3 regions of the Nocardia sp. NBC_01327 genome follow, and region 3 is predicted to be linked to each of the others. Evidence: riboswitches for the same ligand, from Rfam matches in the RefSeq annotation. Region 3 holds a riboswitch; each other region holds the start of a gene.

What was found. Region 3 has a riboswitch for cobalamin ahead of OG326_RS09335 (CbtB domain-containing protein). Riboswitches for the same ligand answer to the same signal wherever they lie in the genome.
Region 1: it holds a riboswitch for cobalamin, as region 3 does, so the genes downstream of both, OG326_RS32225 (FecCD family ABC transporter permease) here and OG326_RS09335 (CbtB domain-containing protein) in region 3, are expected to answer to the same signal.
Region 2: it holds a riboswitch for cobalamin, as region 3 does, so the genes downstream of both, metE (5-methyltetrahydropteroyltriglutamate--homocysteine S-methyltransferase) here and OG326_RS09335 (CbtB domain-containing protein) in region 3, are expected to answer to the same signal.

Annotation. Positions count from the first base shown of each region.
Region 1 covers NZ_CP108383.1:6,967,400-6,974,573, forward strand. Annotated here, with positions in the region: gene bioB (biotin synthase BioB) at 1-842, opposite strand, end outside; gene OG326_RS32220 (TetR/AcrR family transcriptional regulator C-terminal domain-containing protein) at 951-1,535, shown strand; cobalamin riboswitch at 2,011-2,150, shown strand; gene OG326_RS32225 (FecCD family ABC transporter permease) at 2,185-3,216, shown strand; gene OG326_RS32230 (ABC transporter ATP-binding protein) at 3,627-4,343, shown strand; gene OG326_RS32235 (ABC transporter substrate-binding protein) at 4,340-5,359, shown strand; gene OG326_RS32240 (alpha/beta hydrolase) at 5,386-6,540, opposite strand; gene OG326_RS32245 (SRPBCC family protein) at 6,597-7,070, opposite strand; gene OG326_RS32250 (sensor histidine kinase) at 7,132-7,174, opposite strand, start outside.
Region 2 covers NZ_CP108383.1:2,764,560-2,771,733, forward strand. Annotated here, with positions in the region: gene OG326_RS12165 (DUF445 domain-containing protein) at 1-11, opposite strand, end outside; gene OG326_RS12170 (helix-turn-helix domain-containing protein) at 117-1,016, shown strand; gene OG326_RS12175 (MFS transporter) at 1,039-2,307, opposite strand; gene metE (5-methyltetrahydropteroyltriglutamate--homocysteine S-methyltransferase) at 2,521-4,782, opposite strand; cobalamin riboswitch at 4,926-5,121, opposite strand; gene OG326_RS12185 (pyruvate carboxylase) at 5,448-7,174, shown strand, end outside.
Region 3 covers NZ_CP108383.1:2,144,094-2,151,267, forward strand. Annotated here, with positions in the region: gene OG326_RS09320 (MAB_1171c family putative transporter) at 1-805, shown strand, start outside; gene OG326_RS09325 (histidine phosphatase family protein) at 939-1,502, opposite strand; gene OG326_RS09330 (CbtA family protein) at 1,499-2,356, opposite strand; gene OG326_RS09335 (CbtB domain-containing protein) at 2,378-2,587, opposite strand; cobalamin riboswitch at 2,626-2,764, opposite strand; gene OG326_RS09340 (short-chain fatty acyl-CoA regulator family protein) at 2,822-4,246, opposite strand; gene prpD (2-methylcitrate dehydratase PrpD) at 4,401-5,903, shown strand; gene prpB (methylisocitrate lyase) at 5,903-6,817, shown strand; gene OG326_RS09355 (bifunctional 2-methylcitrate synthase/citrate synthase) at 6,817-7,174, shown strand, end outside.

The DNA.
Region 1 (7,174 bases), 4.3 Mb from region 3:
GGCAGGGCGAGGCGGAAGGCCGCGACGGCGCGCAGCGCGTCGGAGGCGGGCAGCACCTCGAGGTCGCCGAAGGGGGTGCCGGGGCGCGGGTTGAGGAAGTTCAGCGGGACCTCGTCCGGCTCCAATTCGGCGAGCTGGACGGCGAATTCGGCACGCTGCTCCAGGGATTCGCCCATGCCGAGGATGCCGCCGGAGCAGACCTCCATACCGGCCTCACGCACCATGCGCAGGGTGTCCCAGCGCTCCTCGTAGGAGTGCGTGGTGACCACGTTCGGGAAGTGCGACTTGGCGGTCTCGAGGTTGTGGTTGTAGCGGTGCACGCCCATGGCGGCGAGCTGATCGACCTGCTCCTGGTTGAGCATGCCGAGCGAGCAGGCGACCTGGATGTCGACTTCGTTGCGAATGGCCTCGACGCCCGCGGCGACCTGCGCCATGAGCCGGGCATCCGGGCCGCGCACGGCGGCGACGATGCAGAATTCGGTGGCGCCGGATTTGGCGGTCTGCTTGGCGGCCTCGACCAGGCTCGGGATATCGAGCCAGGCGGCGCGCACCGGCGACTGGAAAAGGCCGGACTGCGAACAGAAGTGGCAGTCCTCGGGGCAGCCGCCGGTCTTGAGGGAGATGATGCCCTCGACCTCGACCTCGGGGCCGCACCACTTCATGCGCACGTCGTGGGCGAGAGCGAGCAGCTCCTCGAGCCGATCGTCGCCGAGGCGCAATACCTCGAGGGTCTGCTCCTGATTGAGTGCGACGCCGCGCTCGAGCACCTGCTCGCGCGCGATCGTCAGAATGTCTTCCCCTGCCGCGCTTGCGGCTTCGGTCCTGACGGCTGCCTGGGTCATGCGCGCGAATCCCTTCATCCGGCCGGTGTGGCCGAGCAACTTGAACGGTGTTCAGGGTAGGCTAGCAGTCCGGAACGTGAGCCGGAACACGAAGGGGTCGGAATCTCAGTGCAACTGCACCGCACGGACGTGGTCGACGGGGCCATCGCCATCCTCGATCAGTACGGACTCGCCGATCTGACCATGCGGCGGCTCGCGAGTTCCCTGCATGTGCAGCCCGGCGCGCTGTACTGGCACTTCCCGAACAAGCAGGCGCTGCTCGGCGCCGTCGCCGACCGCGTGCTGGCGCCCATGGACGAACCTGTCGAATCCGGCGAATGGTCCGGCCAGATCACCGAATTGGCGCACCGCCTCCGCTCCTGCCTGCTCGCCTACCGCGACGGCGCCGAATTGGTCTCGGCCACATACGCTTCCAGGCTCACCACCAGCAAGGGCCGGGAACGCCTGGCAGGGGCGGCGATTCGCGCCGGCATGACCCGCGAGGAAGCCGACCTCGCCGCCTACACCCTGCTCTACTACGTCCTCGGCCAGACGGTTGACGAGCAATCCCGCATGCAAATGGACTCCGTAGGCGCCCTCGCCGAAGAATCCTCCCCCCTCTACGACAGCCCCGACGCCACCGCCCGCTTCGACTTCGGCCTGCAACTCTTCATCAGCGGCGTCCGCCACCTCCTCGGCACCCGAGTCCGCTGACCGGCTCCATCACCGCCCTCATACAGAACAGCTCTCACCAGAGCTGTTCGGCTGCGACAAATCCGGTGCTGTCGGTACATCCACGGACTGATCCGAATGGGCGCCAAACCAGCCCACCCAGAGCCAACCGCCTCACGGCGCATCGGAAAACACGTCTTCGGATCGAACAGCACGCGGCCGCACCGAACAACGCCAGCACTATCTGTTTGCCTCCGACATAGGCTGCGCCGCCGAAGAGAGCACCGCGGGGCAGCGCTGCTTCGTACCGAACAGCGCGCCTCTGGCCGAACAGCGCGCCTCTGGCCGAACAGCGCGCCTCTGGCCGAACAGCACGTCTCTGGCCGAACAGCACGTCTTTGGATCTCACAGCGCGTCTCTGGATCTCACAGCGTGTGCAAGCGTTGTGCGGCCAGAGATGTGTTGTCGACGGGGGCGCTCGTGGTTCGGGGGTGGCGATTGGGTAGCAAATCGGACTTATCGGGCGGCGGGGTAGGGTTCGGGGCTGTTGTTGTCGGCAGGTGTGGGAATCCGGTGTGAGTCCGGAGCGGTCGCGCCACTGTGAGTGTCCGGACCTGTTCGGATGCGAGTCAGACCTCCCCTGCCACGGAGTTCTCTGGAGAGGCCGCGGGTTGCCGATGGAGTTTCAGCGATGAGTCGTGCGCGGCTTTCGATCGCTCTGCCCCTGCTGGGGGTGCTGCTGGTGGTCGCCATGGTGATCGCGACCGGGTTCGGGGCCGAGAACATTCCGGTGTCTTCGGTCGTCGAGGTAGTGCGGCGGCGGATCGGTGGGCTCGCGCCCGAGGATCTGGGGCTGGACACGATTGTGTGGCAGTTGCGGGTGCCGCGGACGGTGCTCGCGGCCATTGTCGGTGCGGGGCTCGCGGTGGCGGGGGCGGCTATGCAGACACTTGTGCGCAACCCGCTGGCCGATCCGTATCTGCTGGGCGTCTCCTCCGGGGCCGGGGTCGGTGCGGCGGCGGTCATCACCTCGGGGATGTTCGCGGGAGCGGGGATGTGGGCGCTGTCGACCGGGGCGCTGGCGGGGGCGCTGGTCGCCGCCGCAGCGGTATTCCTGATCGCCATGGCGCAGGGCGGGCTAACTCCACTGCGATTGGTGCTCACCGGGACTGTGCTGGGCTCCGCCTTCGCGGCGCTCAGCAGTTATCTCATCTTCCGCAGCAGTGAGCCGGCCGCCGCACAATCGGTGCTGTTCTGGCTGCTGGGCAGTCTCTCAGGGGCGGATTGGACGCGAATCCTGTTGCCCGCCTGCGTGGTCGGAGCGAGCCTGCTGGCGCTGCTGATCGCCGCCAATTGGCTGGACGCGCTCAATCTGGGCGCGGATGCCGCCGCCTCGGTGGGAGTTCCCGTGCGCGAGCTGCGAATCGCGCTCTTCGTCCTGCTGGCGGTGCTCGTCGGCGTGCTGGTGGCCGTCTCCGGCGGCATCGGCTTCGTCGGCCTGGTGGTCCCCCACGCCGCGCGCCTGCTGGTCGGCCCCCGCCACCGCGCACTCCTCCCCGCCGCCGCCCTCTGCGGTGCGTTCTTCCTGGTGGTCGCGGACGCCGCCACCCGGGTCCTGGTGCGCCCCACCGAAATCCCGGTCGGCGTCCTCACGGGCCTGATCGGCGCACCGGCCTTCCTCATCCTCATGGGCCGTCGCCGTTACCGATTCGGTGCGGCATGACCGACAACGGCACTGGGTCGGAGCCGGTTTCGGAGGACATCACCGCGGCGGCGGGAGTCGACGACGCTGCCGCCACGAAAGGCCACGACGCCGCGGTAAAGGACGCTGCGGTAAAGGACGCCGCGGTAAAGGCAGGGGCGACAACTGGATCCCTGGCAGACAACGGCGATGCGGGAGCCGCACCCCGACATCCCGGCATGCCTGTGGCCGGGATCCACCGGGATCGGCTGAGCGGCAGCAGGTTTGGATCCCGGCCACAAGCGCGCCGGGATAACGGGGGGATGCTCGCAGGCAGGAGCACGCCAGCCGACGAAGGCACGCCAGCCGACGGAAGCACGCCAGCCGATGAGTATGCGTTGGTGGTGCGGGAGTTGGGGTGTGCGGCTGGGCGGCGGAATGTGTTGGAGGGGGTGGGGTTTGCGGTTCGAGCCGGGGAGACGGTGGGGATTGTCGGGCCCAATGGGAGTGGGAAGACGACGCTGTTGCGGACGCTTGCCGGGCTGGTGAAGCCGGTGCGGGGGCAGGTTGTGGTGGAGGGGCGGGAGCTGCACCGGCTTTCGGCCCGGGAGCGGGCTCGGCGGGTGGGGTTCGTGGCGCAGGATCAGTCGGCGTCGGAGGATTTGCTGGTCGGGGAATTGGTGGCGCTCGGGCGGACGCCGTATCTGCCGCCGTGGGGTGGGGGCGGTCCCGAGGAGCGGCAGACCATCGAAGATGCCTTGCGGAGTGTGGATTTGGCGGGGTTCGCGGGGCGGGCGGTGAGCAGGCTGTCCGGGGGTGAGCGGCAGCGGGTGCTGCTGGCGCGGGCGCTGGCGCAGGAGACGCCGCTGCTGCTGCTCGATGAGCCGACCAATCATCTCGACGTCACCCATCAGCTGCAATTGCTGGAATTGGCACGGGGATTGGATCGCACGGTGGTCACCAGCCTGCATGATCTGGCGCTGGCCGATCAGCACTGCGATCGGGTGCTGGTGCTGCACGAGGGCCGGGCGCATCCGCTCGAACCGCCCGATATCGCTTTGCGGACCGAGGTTCTCGACACCGTGTTCGGTGTGCATGCCATTCGGGTTCCGCATCCGGATACCGGTCGACCACATCTGCTGATCAGCGCGCGAAAGGCACAGTCGTGAAACAACTCTCCCGGATCGTCGCGGCCACGGCACTGGCGGGCGCGCTGGCGGCCTGCAGCACTCCGCACACCGCGACCGGCAATCTGACCGTCCGCAATTGCGGTGTGGACGCGGCATTCCCGTCGCCCGCGCAGCGCATGTTCGTCAATGACGGCAATCTGATCTCCACGGTGCTGGCACTGGGCGCACAGGATCAGGTGGTCGCGGTATCGAGTCTGAAGCGTGATGCCGATACGCTGCGCCGCCACTACGGCGATGCCGTGGACACGCTCAATTCCGTTGCGCCCGACTATCCGTCGCGCGAGACGGTGCTCGCGCAGCGGCCCGATGTCATGGTCGCCGGGTGGAACTACGGCTACTCCGAGGCCGCCAATCTCACCCCTGATTCCCTGCGCGCCGCCGGTGTCGCCCCCTATGTGCTCACCGAGAGCTGCCGCCGTCCCGACGGCGAACGCGGCATCACCGATGCCTGGACCGCCCTGCACACCGACCTCACCGATCTCGGCGCGATCACCGGCCGCACCGATCGCGCCACCGAACTCACCGCAGATCTCGATCGGCGCCTCACCGCCCTGCGCGCGGCGCCGCAACCGGAACACCGTCCCACCGTCTTCCTCTTCGACAGCGCCTCCGACACCGTCTTCTCCAGTGGCAAATACGGTGCGCCCCAGGCGATTCTGGATTCGGCCGGCGCTCGCAATGCCCTCGACGATGTTGCCGACACCTGGACCGCCGTCTCCTGGGAGCGTCTTGTCGCGGCCGATCCGGACGCCATCGTCTTCGTCGACTATCCCCCGCAGTCCTTCCAGCAGAAGGTGGATCTGCTGCGGTCCAAGCCCGGTATCCAAAATCTGCGGGCGGTCACGCAAGCCCGCTTCCTGAATCTGCCCTACGCCCTGTGGACCAGCGGACCGTTGAATATCGATGCCGCAGAACAGGTCCGGGCGCAGCTGGAACGCTGGAATCTCGTACCAGCCTCGGCCATCCGCCCGGCATCCGACGATACGGTGCGCTGAGATCGACCCGATCACTCAATGCCCGCTCAATGCCCGCTCAATGCCGCGGCAGTGAGCGATTCCCGCTGCACCAGCCGGATGAACGGCACCACCTGCTGCTCGATCAGCGCGTTGTACTCCTGCGGCCGCTGAATCGGATTGGCATGCTCGGTATTTCGGGTGAACGCCACCATCAGCGTGCCGTCCACCCCGCCGACCTGGTCGACGAGCACCCGATGGGAGTACTCCACATCCACGATCGGATCGCGCCAGCCCTCGTGCGGGCGAATATAGACAATGGCCGGGCGCGGTTTGCTCCCCGCGGGTTTCGCCAGCGCCCGCAGATCATCGATGGCGCCGCCCGCGACAATGGCCTTGAACTGCGCTTCGATCAGACCGTTGCTGGCGGCGTCGGTATTGAAGATCTTGTCGCGCAGCACCTGCGCCACCGCCGACCGGAACCGGTCCCAGCGAATGCCGTACTGCCCGCCCCCGGTGTAACTCTCGTGGCGCGCATAGGTTTCGACGATCAGGCGCAGTAGGCGGCTCTCGCGGGCGCCCGGAATCCAGCCCATCCAGCGTTCCATTTCTTCGCCCTGGTCACGGCTTTCCGGCCGCACGGCGTGCAGATCGACCGGCGTGCAATCGAGAATCACGCCGAGCACTCGCCGTGAGCTCCCGGTGTGCAGATGTTTGGCGACCTCGAGCGCGATCACTCCGCCCATGCTGTGCCCGACCAGCACCACATTGCGCATCCTGCCCGCCTCGGTGACCTTCACGATGAGGTCGGCGATGACCTTGGTATCGATACCGGCATTGTCGTAGCGCACCGCCCACACCGATCCGAGCGCGGTCAGCGAGGGCAGCGCTCGCGCGGTATCGGTGGCATCGAGCACGCCCAGCCCGACCAGATCGAAGACGGCGGTATCGGCGGACTGCGGGTTGGAAGGCCCGGCAATCGGCATGACGGCCGGTTCGGTGCGCGCCAGCCGGGCCCGCTCCGGAGCGACGTCGAGCATCATGTACTGGCCGAAGATTCCCAGCAGGAGCAGCGGAATCAAGCTCAGGCGAAGCAGTACCAAACGGCTGCGCCGCCGGTAGGTCCAGTCCTGCCCCAGTCTGGTTTCGTGCAGGCGGGCACGCCGCCGCCGATCGTCGTACTCGGCGGCCGTGGACGGGTAGGGATAGCCCGGCAACGCCATACCAATCCACCATAGGCACCCGAGGGCCGATCGCGCCGCCGGGCCGGGCAGCCGGTTCAGGCTTTCGGCGATCCCGCCTGTTCGGCGAGGGTGGCGAGCTTGGCGAGGGACATGCGGAAACCGAGCTCATTGTCCTGCGGGGACAGCCCGGGCGGCAGATTGTCGTGCCGGGCGATCACCCGGGTGCCGCCGGGCTCGGCGATGAGCGAGTAGGTGATGGTCATTTCGCCGCTCAGGCTCGGATTATCGGTCTCGAACTCGACGTTCTGCACGACCTCGGCATCGGATACCAGGCGCACGAAGGTGCCGTGGAAGGTATCGGTGTGCGCGGAGGTCTTACCGGCGGCGGTCGGCACGTCATAGGTGAGGGAGATGCGGAAGCGGCCGCCGACGCGCGGATCGAATTCGTGGATGCGGCTGGTCATTCCGTCGGGGACCATCCAGGTTCGTACCGAACGCGCATCCAGGAGCGCCCGGAAGACATTCGGGCGAGGCGCACTCACGAACCACTCGACGCGGGTGGAGTTCACGCGCGCCACCATACGCCGCAGGGGTGGCTTTCGAAGCGGGTTGAAAAGGAACACCGGCAGGTCAGAGCGGCGGTGGCGCGGGCAGTACAAGGGTCGCGAGAGTG
Region 2 (7,174 bases), 620 kb from region 3:
TCGGCGATCACGACGGGTTCGGCCCCTGGTTCCTGTGTATTGCCATGCCCGCTCCTCGATGCGACTATTCGAATAGAATGATCCGGTTATTCGTATCGTGAGGCTAGGAGAAACACGTGCCCGCTGGCAAGACGGAGAGCTCGCCGCCTACCCAGCGCGTCATCGCCATCGTGGAACTGCTCGCGGCACAGCGCAACACCCTCACCTCCGCCGAAATCGCCGACGGCCTCGACCTCAACCGTTCCACGGCAGGTGCGATCCTGTCCGCGCTCGCCGAACGCGGATGGGTGCGGCGGTTGCCGGATCTGACCTACCAACTCGGCCCGGCCGTCGCCGCGCTCGGCAGGCGGGAGGCGGATTCCCGGGGCGATCGGATCTGGCTGAACGAAGAATTGGAGCGGCTCGCGGCCCGCGTCGACTGCGGCGCGGCGCTCACCGCTCTCGCCGGTGAGCGCATCGAGTTCGTCGCCGTGACTCGTGATCGGCTTACCGTCGGCATCGAATCCGGGGCGCGCATCCCGCTGCGGGCGCCCGCGGGCGCGGCCATCATCGCGCACTCCAGCGCTGCGCGCCAACAGGATTGGCTGCAGACCCGCGGACCCGAACGCCGTGAGGAATACCGCGACGTGCTGTCCACCCTGCGCACCACCGGCTACTGCGCCTGGCGGCTGGAACCCGACAGTATGCCCACCGTCCGGGTGCTCTCCGAGGTCGCCGATCACCTCGCCGATCATCCGGCGAGCAAGGATCTGCGCGGCCGCGTGCTGGCCCAGCTCGGCACCATTATCGGCAGCGCCTACGACCAGGAGACCCTCGACGAGGAGATCCCGCTGCCGATCAGCTACCTGAGCGCACCGGTGTTCGACGGTGGCGGGCGTGCGGTCATGGAACTCCAGATCGGCCCGCTCCGAATGGATGTCACCCGCGAGGAACGCCGCCGCTACCTCGCCGAACTGGCCACCGCCGCCCGCCGCATCGGCGACGGCGTCAACAGCAAGAACCAGTCGCAGACCTAGCGCGGAACCACGGCTGTGCCGATCAACCCGCGGGCGCCCGGCCGTCCTCGGGGGCGGCGCCGAACCGGATGCCCTTGGCCTCCTTGCCTATCGAGGTGAGGACGATGACGGCGATGAGAACCGGGATGATGGTCGCGGCGAGGGCGAAGGGGTAGCCGTGTGATTCGGCCAGGCGCTCCTGGATGGGGAGGTTCAGCGAGGCGAGCAGGTTGCCGAGCTGGTAGGTGACGCCGGGGTAGAAGCCGCGGATCGCATCGGGGGACATCTCGGTGAGATGTGCGGGGATGACGCCCCACGCGCCCTGCACCATGAGCTGCATCAGGAATGAGCCGAGGCACAGCATGGCCGCGGTGTGCGAATACGCCCACAGCGGCACGATCGGCAATCCGAGCAGGGCGCAGAAGATGATCGTGTAGCGGCGGCCGTACCGCTGCGAAAGCGTGCCGAAGACCAGGCCGCCGATGATCGCGCCGATGTTGTAGATCACCGCGATCCATTTGGCGGTGACGGTGGAGAGTCCCGCACCGCCGTGCTGGGTGGCCGACAGGAATGTCGGATAGACGTCCTGCGTACCGTGGCTCATCCAGTTGAACGCCGTCATCAGCAGCACCAGATACAGGAAGCGGCGCACGATGACCGGGTTGGTCAGGATGTCGCGGAACGAGGTCGTGGTGACGCGGAGCTTCTCCTGCGCGGCCTCCCACACCTCCGATTCGCGCACCCGGGTACGCAGAAGCAGGATGATGAGCGCGGGAATGATCGACAGCGCGAACAGCCAGCGCCACGACAGGCCGAGCCAATTCGACACCAGCAGTGAGGCGAGCGAGGCCAGCAGGTACCCGAACGAGTAGCCCTCCTGGAGCAATCCGGAGAAGAACCCGCGCCGCTCGGCCGGAATCTTCTCCATCGCCAGCGCCGCGCCGAGACCCCACTCACCGCCCATGCCGATCCCGTAGAGCATGCGCAGAATCACCAGCACGGTGAAGTTCGGCGCGAACGCGCAGAGGAATCCGACCACCGAGTACACGGCGACGTTCACCATGAGCGGAACGCGCCGCCCGATCCGGTCGGCCCACAATCCGAACAGCAGCGCCCCCACCGGGCGCATGATCAGCGTCGCGGTGGTGATGAACGCGACCTCACCCTTGGACTTGCCGAAACTCGTGGCGATATCGGCGTAGACGAAGATCACGATGAAGTAGTCGAAGGCGTCCATGGTCCAGCCGAGCTGGGCGGCGATGAACGAATTACGTTGATCCGCAGTGAGTTTTGTCCTCGGTACCGTCGTCATGATTCCCCTCGTCCGCCACCGACCACGCCTCGGCGACAAGAACCCGACCGGTTCGGAAACACCCGAGACAGCAAGCGCATCCATACTGGACCGTTCTCGCCGATCTTGTCGGCCCTTCGCCGACATCCCAGGTCAGTACGGTGTGCCCGCGGCGAAAAGCGCCCGCAGTCGGCTGACTGCGGGCGCTTTGCGTGGGTCGGGCTAGGGGGCGAATCAGCGCACCGCGCGGGCCGCTTCGACCAGATTGCGCAGCGAGGCCTCGACCTCGGCCTGGCCGCGGGTCTTCAGGCCGCAGTCCGGATTGACCCAGAGACGTTCGGCGGGAACCGCTTTCAGCGCCTCACGCAGGGAGGTGGTGATCTCCTCGACCTCCGGGACGCGCGGGGAGTGGATGTCGTAGACACCCGGGCCGACGCCCAGTGAGAAGCCCGCCGCAGTGAGATCGTCGAGGACCTCCATATGCGAGCGCGCGGCCTCGATGGAGGTGACGTCGGCGTCGAGGGCGGCGATGGCGCCGATGACCTCACCGAACTCGGAATAGCAGAGATGCGTGTGGATCTGGGTGGCATCCGAGACGCCGGAGGTCGCGAGCCGGAAGGCGTCGACCGCCCAGGCCAGGTACTGCTGCTTGGCATCGGCCCGCAGCGGGAGCAGCTCGCGCAGGGCGGGCTCGTCGACCTGGATGACGCGGATGCCCGCGGCCTGCAGATCGACCGTCTCGTCCCGAATCGCGAGCGCCACCTGGCGGGCGGTGTCCTCGATCGGCTGGTCGTCGCGCACGAACGACCACGCGAGAATGGTGACCGGACCGGTCAGCATGCCCTTGACCGGCTTATCGGTGAGCGACTGTGCGTAGGCGATCCACTCGACCGTCATCGGATTCGGCCGTGTCACATCGCCGTACAGGATCGGCGGGCGCACGCAGCGGCTGCCGTAGGACTGCACCCAGGCATGTGCGGTGGCATGGAAGCCGGTCAGCTGCTCGGCGAAGTACTGCACCATGTCATTGCGCTCGGGCTCGCCGTGCACCAGCACGTCCAGGCCCAGCTTCTCCTGCAGCGCTATGACATCGGCGATCTCGGCACGCATGCGATCGCGGTACTGCTCGGCCGTGATCGCGCCCTTGGTGAAGGCCGCGCGGTCCTTGCGGATCGCGGTCGTCTGCGGGTAGGAGCCGATCGTGGTGGTCGGCAGCAGCGGCAGCTGCAGCCGTTCCTGTTGCAGCACACGGCGATCCGCGGCCGGGGCGCGGTGGGTGGCGGACTCGCCGAGTGCGCTGAGGCGGGCACGCACGGTGTCATTGCGCAGCCGGGGATCGGTGGCGCGGGCCGCGTGAGCCGCACGGGCAGCGGCCAATTCATCGGCCACCGCCTCGGTGCCCTCGTGCAGTGCGGTGGCCAGCAGGCGCACCTCGGCGACCTTCTCCGCGCCGAAGGCGAGCCACGAGCGCAGCGCCGCATCGATATCGGTCTCCGCCGCAAGCGAATACGGCACATGCAGCAGTGAGCAGGAGGTCGATACCACCAGTGCGCCGGTGCTGCCGAGCAGTGTGCCCAGCACGGCGAGCGCGCGATCGGCATCGGTGCGCCACACATTGCGGCCGTCCACCACACCGGCCACGATCAGCTTGCCCGCGAGTGCCGGGATCGCCGCAATGGCATCGACGGTGGCCCCGGCGGTGAGATCCAGGGTGATGCCCTCGATCCCGGTCGCCGCCAGCACCGGCAGGGCCGCGCCCGGGCGGCCGAAATAGGTGGCCACCAGCAGCGCGGGCCGCTCGGCGAGCGCCGACAGTTCCTCGTACACCCGGCCCACGACGGTGAGCTCGGCCTCGGTCAGATCGGTGACCAGCACCGGCTCGTCGAGCTGCACCCACTGCGCACCCGCCGCGGCGAGCTGACCCAGCAGGTCGATGTACAGCGGCAGCAGGGCGTCGATGCGCCGCAGCGGATCACCCTCGGCGTCCTTGGCCAGCTTCAGGAAGGTGACCGGGCCGATCACGACCGGACGGGCGGGGACGCCGAGCTCCAGGGCCTCGCGCAGCTCGGCGAGGATCTTCTCGGCGTTCAGCGTGAATTCGGTGTGTGCGCCCAGCTCCGGCACCAGGTAGTGGTAGTTGGTGTCGAACCACTTGGTCATTTCCAGGGGTTCGACCGAATCATTGCCGCGCGCCGCCGCGAAATAGCGGTCCAGCGGATCGGCGATACCGGTGACCCGCGGTGGCAGCGCGCCGAACATGGCCGCGGTGTCCAGGATCTGGTCGTAGTAGGAGAAGGTGCCGACCGGAATCGAATCCAGTCCGGCCGCGACGAGCTCGGTGAGCTGGGCGCGGCGCAGCTGCGCGGCGACCGCGTGCAGTTCGTCGGCACCGCTGCGTCCCGCCCAGTAGGACTCGGTCGCGCGCTTGAGTTCACGGTTGGGCCCGATCCGGGGGAGGCCGAGAACTGTTGCGGTGAAAGGGGAATTGTTGGTCACGGCTGTGCTCCAAATGTTCCAATGCCACTGGTCGACGCCACAGGTGAGCACGAACGCAGGAGTCCCCGGGCGCGACGTCGATACGGCGTGCGGGAAGCACCGGTCCGTCCACCCAGTCCACGAGGCGGAGACCGCCGGGTACGGCGTACCCGGCGCATTCGGCAGGTCTTCGGACTCGCAGGCACCGGCCTCTCGGCCGACCTAGTGGCCGTCGCTTCCCAGGTATGAACCCAGTGCTTGTGACGGCGGTCGTTCCTGCATACCGCTGCGGGACAGTGCTGGATTCTCACCAGCTTCCCTCTCACATCCGCATTCGAGGTCGAGTGCGGAAGCTTCGACGCGCGGTGCGATAGGCGGAGGCCTCCAACGCACGCACCGAGCGAACCGATTGCAATACGAGCATATCGGCTCCGCCGGTCGGCCCGGCGCGGGGCAGCGCTTCGCCCCTACCGACGGGTATGCCGGCCGGTCCGTACCGGCGGCTCTTCACCGACTCGACTTAGCAAGTCGGCGAACCCCGGCGGCCGCAATGCGTGGACCTCACAGGAGTGCATGTGTCCAGGTGATGAACAGAAATTCGCAACCGCCCGGTATGTGACTGTGAAGATTGCTGCGAACCCGGCTTCGATGCCCGCCGGGCATACCGGGGCAGGTACCTTAGGCGAATGTTCTCCAAAGTCCTGGTCGCCAACCGCGGCGAGATCGCCATTCGCGCATTCCGCGCGGCCTACGAACTCGGCATCGGCACCGTCGCGGTGTTTCCGTACGAGGACCGCAACTCGGTTCATCGTTTGAAAGCCGACGAGGCGTACCAGATCGGCGAGCCCGGACATCCGGTACGCGCGTACCTGTCCATTGCGGAGATCATCAGCGCGGCCAAGTCCGCCGGCGCCGACGCCATCTACCCCGGCTACGGATTTCTTTCCGAGAACCCGGATCTGGCGGCAGCGTGTGCGGCGGAGGGCATCACCTTCGTCGGGCCGTCGGCGCATGTGCTCGAGCTGACCGGTAACAAGGCGCGCGCGATCGCCGCCGCCAAGGCCGCCGGATTGCCGGTGCTCGCCTCCAGTGAGCCGTCCTCGGAGGTGGACGAATTGGTCGCCGCTGCCGAGAGCATGCACTTCCCGCTCTTCGTGAAGGCTGTGGCCGGTGGTGGCGGGCGCGGTATGCGCCGGGTCGCGGACAAGGCGCAGTTGCGTGAGGCCATCGAAGCCGCTGCGCGGGAGGCGGAGTCGGCGTTCGGTGATGCGACGGTGTTCCTGGAGCAGGCGGTGATCAATCCTCGTCATATCGAGGTGCAGATTCTTGCTGATCAGCGGGGCAATGTGATTCATCTGTTCGAGCGGGATTGTTCGTTGCAGCGGCGGCATCAGAAGGTGATCGAGATGGCGCCCGCGCCGAATCTGGATCCTGCACTGCGGGAGCGGATTTGCGCGGATGCGGTGGCATTCGCGAAGGAGATCAACTATTCCTGCGCGGGGACGGTGGAGTTCCTGCTGGATGAGCGTGGCAATCACGTATTCATCGAGATGAATCCGCGTATTCAGGTGGAGCACACGGTGACCGAGGAGATCACCGATGTGGATCTGGTGCAGTCGCAGATGCGGATCGCGGCGGGGGAGACCCTGGAAGATCTTGGGTTGAGCCAGGATTCGATCGTCATCCGGGGCGCGGCCCTGCAGTGCCGTATCACCACCGAGGATCCGGCCAACGGCTTCCGCCCGGACACCGGTCGTATCACCGGTTACCGCAGTCCCGGCGGCGCGGGTGTGCGCCTCGACGGCGGTACCAATGTCGGTGCGGAGGTCGGTGCGTACTTCGATTCTATGCTGGTGAAGCTCACCTGCCGCGGCCGCGACTTCCAGACCGCCATGGCCCGCGCCCGGCGGTCGGTGGCCGAGTTCCGCATTCGTGGCGTCACGACCAATATTCCGTTCCTGCTGGCGGTGCTCGACGATCCGGACTTCCGGGCCGGACGCGTCACCACCTCGTTCATCGACGAGCGCCCGCAGCTGCTGACGCTGAAGAGCTCGGCCGACCGCGGCACCAAGATCTTGAACTACCTCGCCGACGTCACCGTGAACAAGCCGCACGGGACCCGGCCCACGAAGCTGTACCCGCACGACAAGCTGCCCGCCATCGACACCACCGTGCCGCCGCCGGCCGGATCGCGGCAGCGTCTGCTGGAACTGGGGCCGGAGGGCTTCGCCCGGGCGCTGCGGGCGCAGCCCGGTGTGGCGGTCACCGACACCACCTTCCGTGACGCGCACCAGTCGCTGCTGGCCACCCGGGTGCGGACCAATGGTCTGCTGGATGTGGCGGGGCATGTCGCGCGTTTGACGCCGGAGCTGCTGTCTATCGAATGCTGGGGTGGGGCAACGTATGACGTGGC
Region 3 (7,174 bases):
CGAAAGCCACGCGACGGACTTCGACTATCACTATGCGACCACACCGATGGTCGATGCGTTCCTCTGCCTCTACCTGTGCGCGTACACCCTCGCGCTGCTGCGCATCATCATGCTGTGCCGCAGCTGGCTACCTGATGTGCGGGAGCAGCCATGGCTGCGCCGGGGACTGCGCCTGCTGGCCGTGGGCTCCGTCATCGCGGTCGGGTACAGCATCGGCAAAACCCTCGCGCTGGTGGCCGCATGGGCGGGAATCTCGGCCCGCCGCTTGAATATCGACATCGCCCCCGCCTTCGCCAGTATCGGCGCGGCCATCATGCTGTTCGGCTACCTGTGCCCGTCGCTGCTACCGCAGGCGATGGCCGGCATCCAGCGCACCCGCGCCTATCCCCGGCTGTATCCGCTCTGGTCGGCACTGTGCGCGGCCGCTCCCGAAGTCACGCGCGTGGTGCCGAATACCCGTGGAATCTCCCGCGATCGGCTGTACCGCCGGGTCATCGAGATCCGCGATGCCCTCCTGCTCCTGCAGCCGTATCTGAGCCCCGAAATCACCGCTCGGGCAGAGCAAGTCGCCGACGAGCTGAATATCCCCGCCGGCGAGCGAGCGGCGGCAGTAGAGGCCGCCCGCATCGCGCATGCCCTGCGCGCCTATCTGAGCGAGTCAGCTCCGATAGACGCCGGCGAGACCTTCCGCCGCCCCGACCGCCCCACCTTCATGGGCGAAATCGCCTGGCTGGTAGCAGTTTCCACCGCATATCACCGCTCACCGATCGTGGTCGCGATCCGAACCAGCGAAACCAGCACCTGACGGAATCGCCCTTTGCCGCTATCCTTTCCGATGCGGGCGTGGTGTTCGATATCCCCTTCATCGAACACCACGCCCGTCCAAACGCATTGACCTGCTGCGGATTCCGTGTAATTAGCGGGGCAGCACTCGGTAGTCAGAGGGGCAGTGCGGTCTCGCGCAATGTCCATGCGCCGCCGCGCTGGTGCAGGGTGGTGGCGCTCAGTGGCGGGATATCGATGCGCCAGAAGGATGTTGCGGGCGCGGACAGTGCGATCAGGATCGTGGCACGTATGACAGCGGGGTGCGTGACCGCGAGAATGCGCTGTGGGTCTTGGGCGAGGGTGTCCATCCACGTGCGGACGCGCTCGATGAGGGCGGTGATCGATTCGCCGTCGTGTGAGCGGTGATCCGGATCGGTCAGCCAGCCCATCAGCTGTTCGGGGGCGATATCGCCCATGCCGGAACCGGTCCAGGCGCCGCAATCCAGGTCGCGCAGTGCGGGTTCGGGGCCGGCGGTCAGGCCCAGCTGTGCGGCGGTCTGGGCCGTGCGGGCCTCCGGGCCGGCCTGGATCAGGTCGGCCCGGAGGGTGCTGTGATCAGCTTTCTGCACGGAGCGCAGGCCCAGCTCGCTGAGGGGTTCGTCAGCGGCGAATCGCGCCGCTGCCATGGCCTCGGTCATGGCGTGCGAGATCAGCGTGAGCCGGGTGACCGCGCTCATGCCGGGGAAGCCGCCGCGACGATCGGTGCGGGACTGGTCTGGCGGCCGAACAGGCGCGGCGCCAGGGTGGCGAATCCGACTCCGATGACCGTCCACAGAATCAGCTGGGCGGCAAAGGAATAGAACCGGAACAGGAACAGGTCGTCGGCCGGGAATCCGGGGTAGACGATCTTGCCGGACGGATCGGTCAGCGGCTGCGGCGTCTCGGTTGTGAAATCACCGAACTCGGACTTGTTGGCCGAGAGATGACCCAGCGACGGCAGCAGTGCGATCACGATGCCGACCACCACCGCGAAGGCCACGCCGGCCACGATCGTCGCGTTCCAGTTGCCCAGTCGCGCTTGCAGTCTGCGACCCAGCCAGATCGCGCCCAGCAGCAGAATGCCGGTGATCACGATCATTGCCACGTACAGACCCGTGCGCTCCTTGATGGTGTCCGGATGCCCGATCGACGGCGGATTGGCCGGGTACTTCAGGAACGGGACACCGTAGAACACCAGGAACATGCCACCGGCCACCACCAGCGCGAGATTGCGCGGGGTGAGCTTGCCGACCCGGCCGACGCATACGCAGTACGCGGTCGCGAACAGCGCGCCCATGGCGATGCCGAACAGGATCATGCCGAAGCCGATACCGACATTGGACTGGATGCCCCGGCTGAAGATCTCCGGGCCCATATCGGCCATCGGTTTGCCCGCGGCCTTGTCCAAGGCCATCTGGGCGTCGTCGCGGCCGGACTCGTAATCGATGGCGCGGCTGATGACCGGTTCAGCCAGGATGCGGGCGAACAGGAACGCCAGAAGACCTCCGAGCGCCCCTACGAGCAGGCCCCGGAAGATGATTCGCTTTTCCATTGTGTCGACTCTCTTCCCTGATTAATGGCAGGGGAAGCCGAGGAAATGCCGAGCGTCGTGCACGAACTCGTGCACATGCATATCGCTGCCGAAGATCGAGACAGCGCCCTGATCGATGCCGATGAAGTAGTAGGCGAGCAGCGCCAGCAAAGTGGTGCCCGCCAGCCACATGGCCGTCGTGGGGAGCGAAAGTGTTTCCACCCCGGATTGGGGGACGTAAGACGTAGCCATGAAACTCTCCTGAACCTTGCGGGGATGTACGCGTCCCCGGTCGTTGGTATTGCACGGCTCTTCGAGTGTCTGACTCGCACGTCCGGAAAGGGAAGTGCTCACAGTGGCGCGACCGTCCTGGGTTTGCACCAGGTTCCTCGAATCATCGCTCACATCACCATACGAAACCCCTGATGCGCTGGTCAATCGGGGTGCCAACAGATGAGATCGCGCCATCGCGCGGCGGCCGCGGGATCAGCCCGCCGCGGTGGGCACGTACGGGATGTTGAGGGAACTGTTGTCGTCCACCCGAATCGGTCGGCCCAGCTGCGGGAATGCCCGCTGTGCGCAGTCGGTGCGCTCGCAGACCTTGCAGCCCGCACCGATCGGCACCGCGCTGCGCGGGTCGTCGATCGGCAGGCTGTGCGAGTAGACGAGCTTGTGCGCGTATGCCAGATCGCAACCGAGTCCGATGGCGAAGTCGCGCTTCGGCGAGAGGAAGCCGGGCGTGTTCTCGTCGGTGGTGCGGGCCAGCCACAGGTAGTTGCGGCCGTCGGGCATGCGGGCGATCTGCCTGCGAATGCGCCCCGGCGTGGAGAACGCCTCGTGCACCACCCACAGCGGGCAGCTGCCGCCGACCCGGGAGAAGTGGAAAGCGGTGGCGGACTGCCGTTTCGAGATATTCCCGGCCCGATCGGTGCGGACGAAGAAGAACGGCACCCCGCGCTTCCCGGGTCGCTGCAGGCTCGAGAGCCGATGACACACCGTTTCGAAGCCGACCTCGAACTTGGCGGCCAGCAGTTCGATGTCGTAGCGCAAAGTCTCTGCCGCATCCCAGAATTGGGTGTACGGAAGGATGAGCGCACCGGCGAAGTAATTGGCCAGGCCGATGCGCAGCAGGCTGCGGGAGCGATCCGGCATGGTCTCGGCCTCGTCGATGAGATCGGCAATGGCCGGGCCCTGTGTGAGAAAGGCCAGCTGGGTGGCCAATTGGAAGGCGCGCTGACCCGGCGTGAGCCGGCGGGCCAGGGTCAGGACGCGGGCCTGCGGATCGTAGAGGCGCTTCGGGCCCGGATGGTCCGGGTCGTCGGTACGGATCACCACCGCGATGCCGTGCTGCTCGCGCAGCAGCAGGGTCAATTGCAGATCGAGTCCGCCGAGGGTGAGCCCGCTGCGGGAGAACAGTTCTTCGGCGGCGGCATCGAGCGCGGGCACATGATTGCGGCGATCGTAGAAGTAGTCGCGCACATCTTCGTAGGGCATGGCGACGGTGGGATCGCCTGGGACACCGTCGATTCCGGCCGATACCCGTTCGAGTTGCTCCGTCGCGCCGCGCAGCCGCCGATGCAGTCCCACCAGCATGCGCCCAGCAGCCGGGATGCGCGCCACCAGATCGTCGATCTCGGCGGTGGTGATTCCGGCGCCCTCGGCGTCTTCGGCGAAGACGTCCTGTAGGTCCGCGATCAGCCGGGCATCGGTATCGGCGGCGAAGAAACCCATATCGAGATCGAAACTTGAATTGAGCCGCAGCAGCACCGGCACCGTCAGCGGTCGCTGGTCGTGCTCGAGCTGATTGATGTAACTGACCGAAAGCCCGAGCAGCTTGGCCATCGCCGATTGCGAGAGCCCCCGCTGTTCCCGCAGCGTGCGCAACCTCCCGCCCGCGTACATCTTCTGCATGGTCGAAATCTAGCACTTCATACTTTTACAACTTTTACAAATTCACCGATTGCCTTCCACAAAAATAGGCATTTGCGGGGTATATCCCTCAATTCTCATGCTGTGTAGCGTGCGAAAAGTACCCGGTGAAATCGATGTCTGGAGGTCCTCGGCAGTGAAGAATCATCTCGTTCGCACGCACCGTTCCGCGGAGCAGTTCCCCCGCGAAGAACATCTCGCCTGGCGTATCGCGGAGGTTGCCGCGGATCCGGTGGCGGTCGCCGCGGAAACGCAGGAGATGATCATCAACCGGATCATCGACAATGCGGCCGTCGCCGCCGCCTCGGTGACCCGGCGGCCGGTGGCCAATGCTCGCGCCCAGGCGCTTTCGCATCCGTACCTGCCCGGCTCGACCGTCTTCGGCGCCGGCGGCTCGTACTCACCGGAGTGGGCCGCGTGGGCCAATGGAGTCGCGGTGCGCGAGTTGGACTTCCACGACACCTTCCTGGCCGCGGAGTACTCGCATCCCGGCGACAATATTCCGCCGATCCTGGCCGTCGCCCAGCACGCCGGCCGCACCGGCGCGGATCTGATTCGCGGCCTTGCCACCGGTTACGAGATCCAGATCGATCTGGTGCGCGCAATCTGCCTGCACGAGCACAAGATCGACCACGTCGCCCACCTCGGCCCCTCGGCCGCCGCGGGCATCGGCACCCTGCTCGGCCTCGAGACCGAGACCATCTATCAGGCCGTCGGCCAGGCGCTGCACACCACCACCGCGACCCGGCAGTCCCGCAAGGGCGAGATCTCCAGCTGGAAGGCGTACGCCCCCGCCTTCGCCGGGAAGATGGCCGTCGAAGCCGTGGACCGCGCGCTGCGCGGCGAGGGTGCGCCGTCGCCGATCTGGGAGGGCGAGGACGGCGTCATCGCCTGGCTGCTCGGCGGACCGAAGGCGGAGTACTCGGTGCCGCTGCCCGGACCGGGTGAGGCCAAGCGCGGCATTCTGGACTCCTACACCAAGGAGCATTCGGCCGAGTACCAGAGCCAGGCGCCCATCGACCTGGCCCGCCGCATGCGCGATCGGATCGGCGACCTCGACCAGATCGCCTCGATCGTGCTGCACACCAGCCATCACACCCACTATGTGATCGGCACCGGTTCGGGCGATCCGCAGAAGTTCGATCCCCAGGCCTCGCGCGAAACTCTGGACCACTCGGTCATGTACATCTTCGCGGTCGCCCTGCAGGACGGCGCCTGGCACCACGAGCGCTCGTACGCGCCGGAGCGGGCCCAGCGCCCCGACACGATCGAGCTGTGGAACAAGATCTCCACCGCCGAGGACCCGGAGTGGACCCGGCGCTACCACTCCACCGACCCGAACGAGAAGGCCTTCGGCGCGCGCGCCGAGATCACGCTCAAGAGCGGTGAGGTCATCACCGACGAGCTGGCCGTCGCGGATGCGCATCCGCTGGGCGCGCGGCCGTTCGCCCGCGAGCAGTACATCGCGAAATTCCGCACGCTCGCCGAGGGCGTGATCGAGCCTGCCGAGCAGGACCGCTTCCTCGAGGTAGCGCAGCGCACCGCCGAACTCTCCGCCGCCGAACTGTCCGGACTGACCTTCACGGTCTCCGAAGACGTGCTCGCCCGCGCCCCGAAGCTGCCGAAGGGACTCTTCTGATGACAGGTCTGCTCGCGGCGGCCACCTCGGCCGCGGACAAGCGCGCGGCGTTCCGCGCGGGACTCGCCTCCGATCGGATCCAGCGTTACCCGGGTGCGTTCAATCCGTTGGTGGCCAAGCTGATTCAGGAGATCGGCTTCGAAGGCGTGTACGTCTCCGGTGCGGTGCTCTCCGCTGAATTGGGGCTGCCCGATATCGGACTCACCACGCTGACCGAGGTGGCGGGGCGCGGTCAGCAGATCGCTCGTATCACCGATCTCCCGGTGCTCATCGATGCCGATACCGGCTTCGGCGAACCCATGAGCGCGGCGCGCACCGTGACCGTCCTGGAGGACGCCGGCATTGCCGGATGCCACCTGGAGGACCAGGTCAACCCGAAGCGCTGCGGACATCTCGACGGCAAAGCCGTTGTCCCGACCGCGGAAATGGTGCGACGGCTGCGTGCGGCGGTCTCCGCCCGGCGCGATCCGAACTTCATCGTCTGCGCCCGCACCGATGCCGCCGGAATCGAGGGCATCGACGCGGCCATCGAGCGGGCCAGGGCATACGCCGACGCGGGTGCGGACCTGATCTTCACCGAGGCGCTCACCGAGGCCGCCGACTTCGAGAAGTTCCGGGCCGCGGTCTCAACTCCGTTGCTGGCCAATATGACCGAGTTCGGCAAGTCCGAACTGCTGTCGGCGAGCACGCTGGAGTCGATCGGTTACAACGCGGTGATCTACCCGGTCTCCACACTGCGACTGGCCATGTACGCCGCCGAGACCGGGTTGCGCGAAATCTTCCAGACCGGCACGCAGGCCAAGCTTCTCGATCGTATGCAGCATCGCAGCCGGCTGTACGAGCTGCTGGAGTACGAGCGCTACAACGAATTCGATTCCGACATATTCAATTTCGCTCTCGAAAGGGATCAGTGATGACGGATACCGCGGTACCGGCCATCTACAAGGGGCTCGCGGGTGTGGTCGTGGATACCACCGCCATCTCGAAGGTGGTGCCCGAGACCAACTCTCTGACCTATCGCGGTTATGCGGTGCAGGATCTGGCCGCCAACTGCACCTTCGAGCAGGTGGCATTCCTGCTCTGGTCCGGAGAACTGCCCTCCGTCGCCGAGCTGGAGCGTTTCACCCAGCAGGAGCGGGCGCTGCGGCGCGCCGACCGGTCGCTGCTGTCGCTGGTGACCAAGCTGCCCGAGAACTGCCATCCCATGGATGTGGTCCGGACGGCGATCAGCTACCTCGGTGCGGAGGATCCGCAGGAGGACGACAACTCCC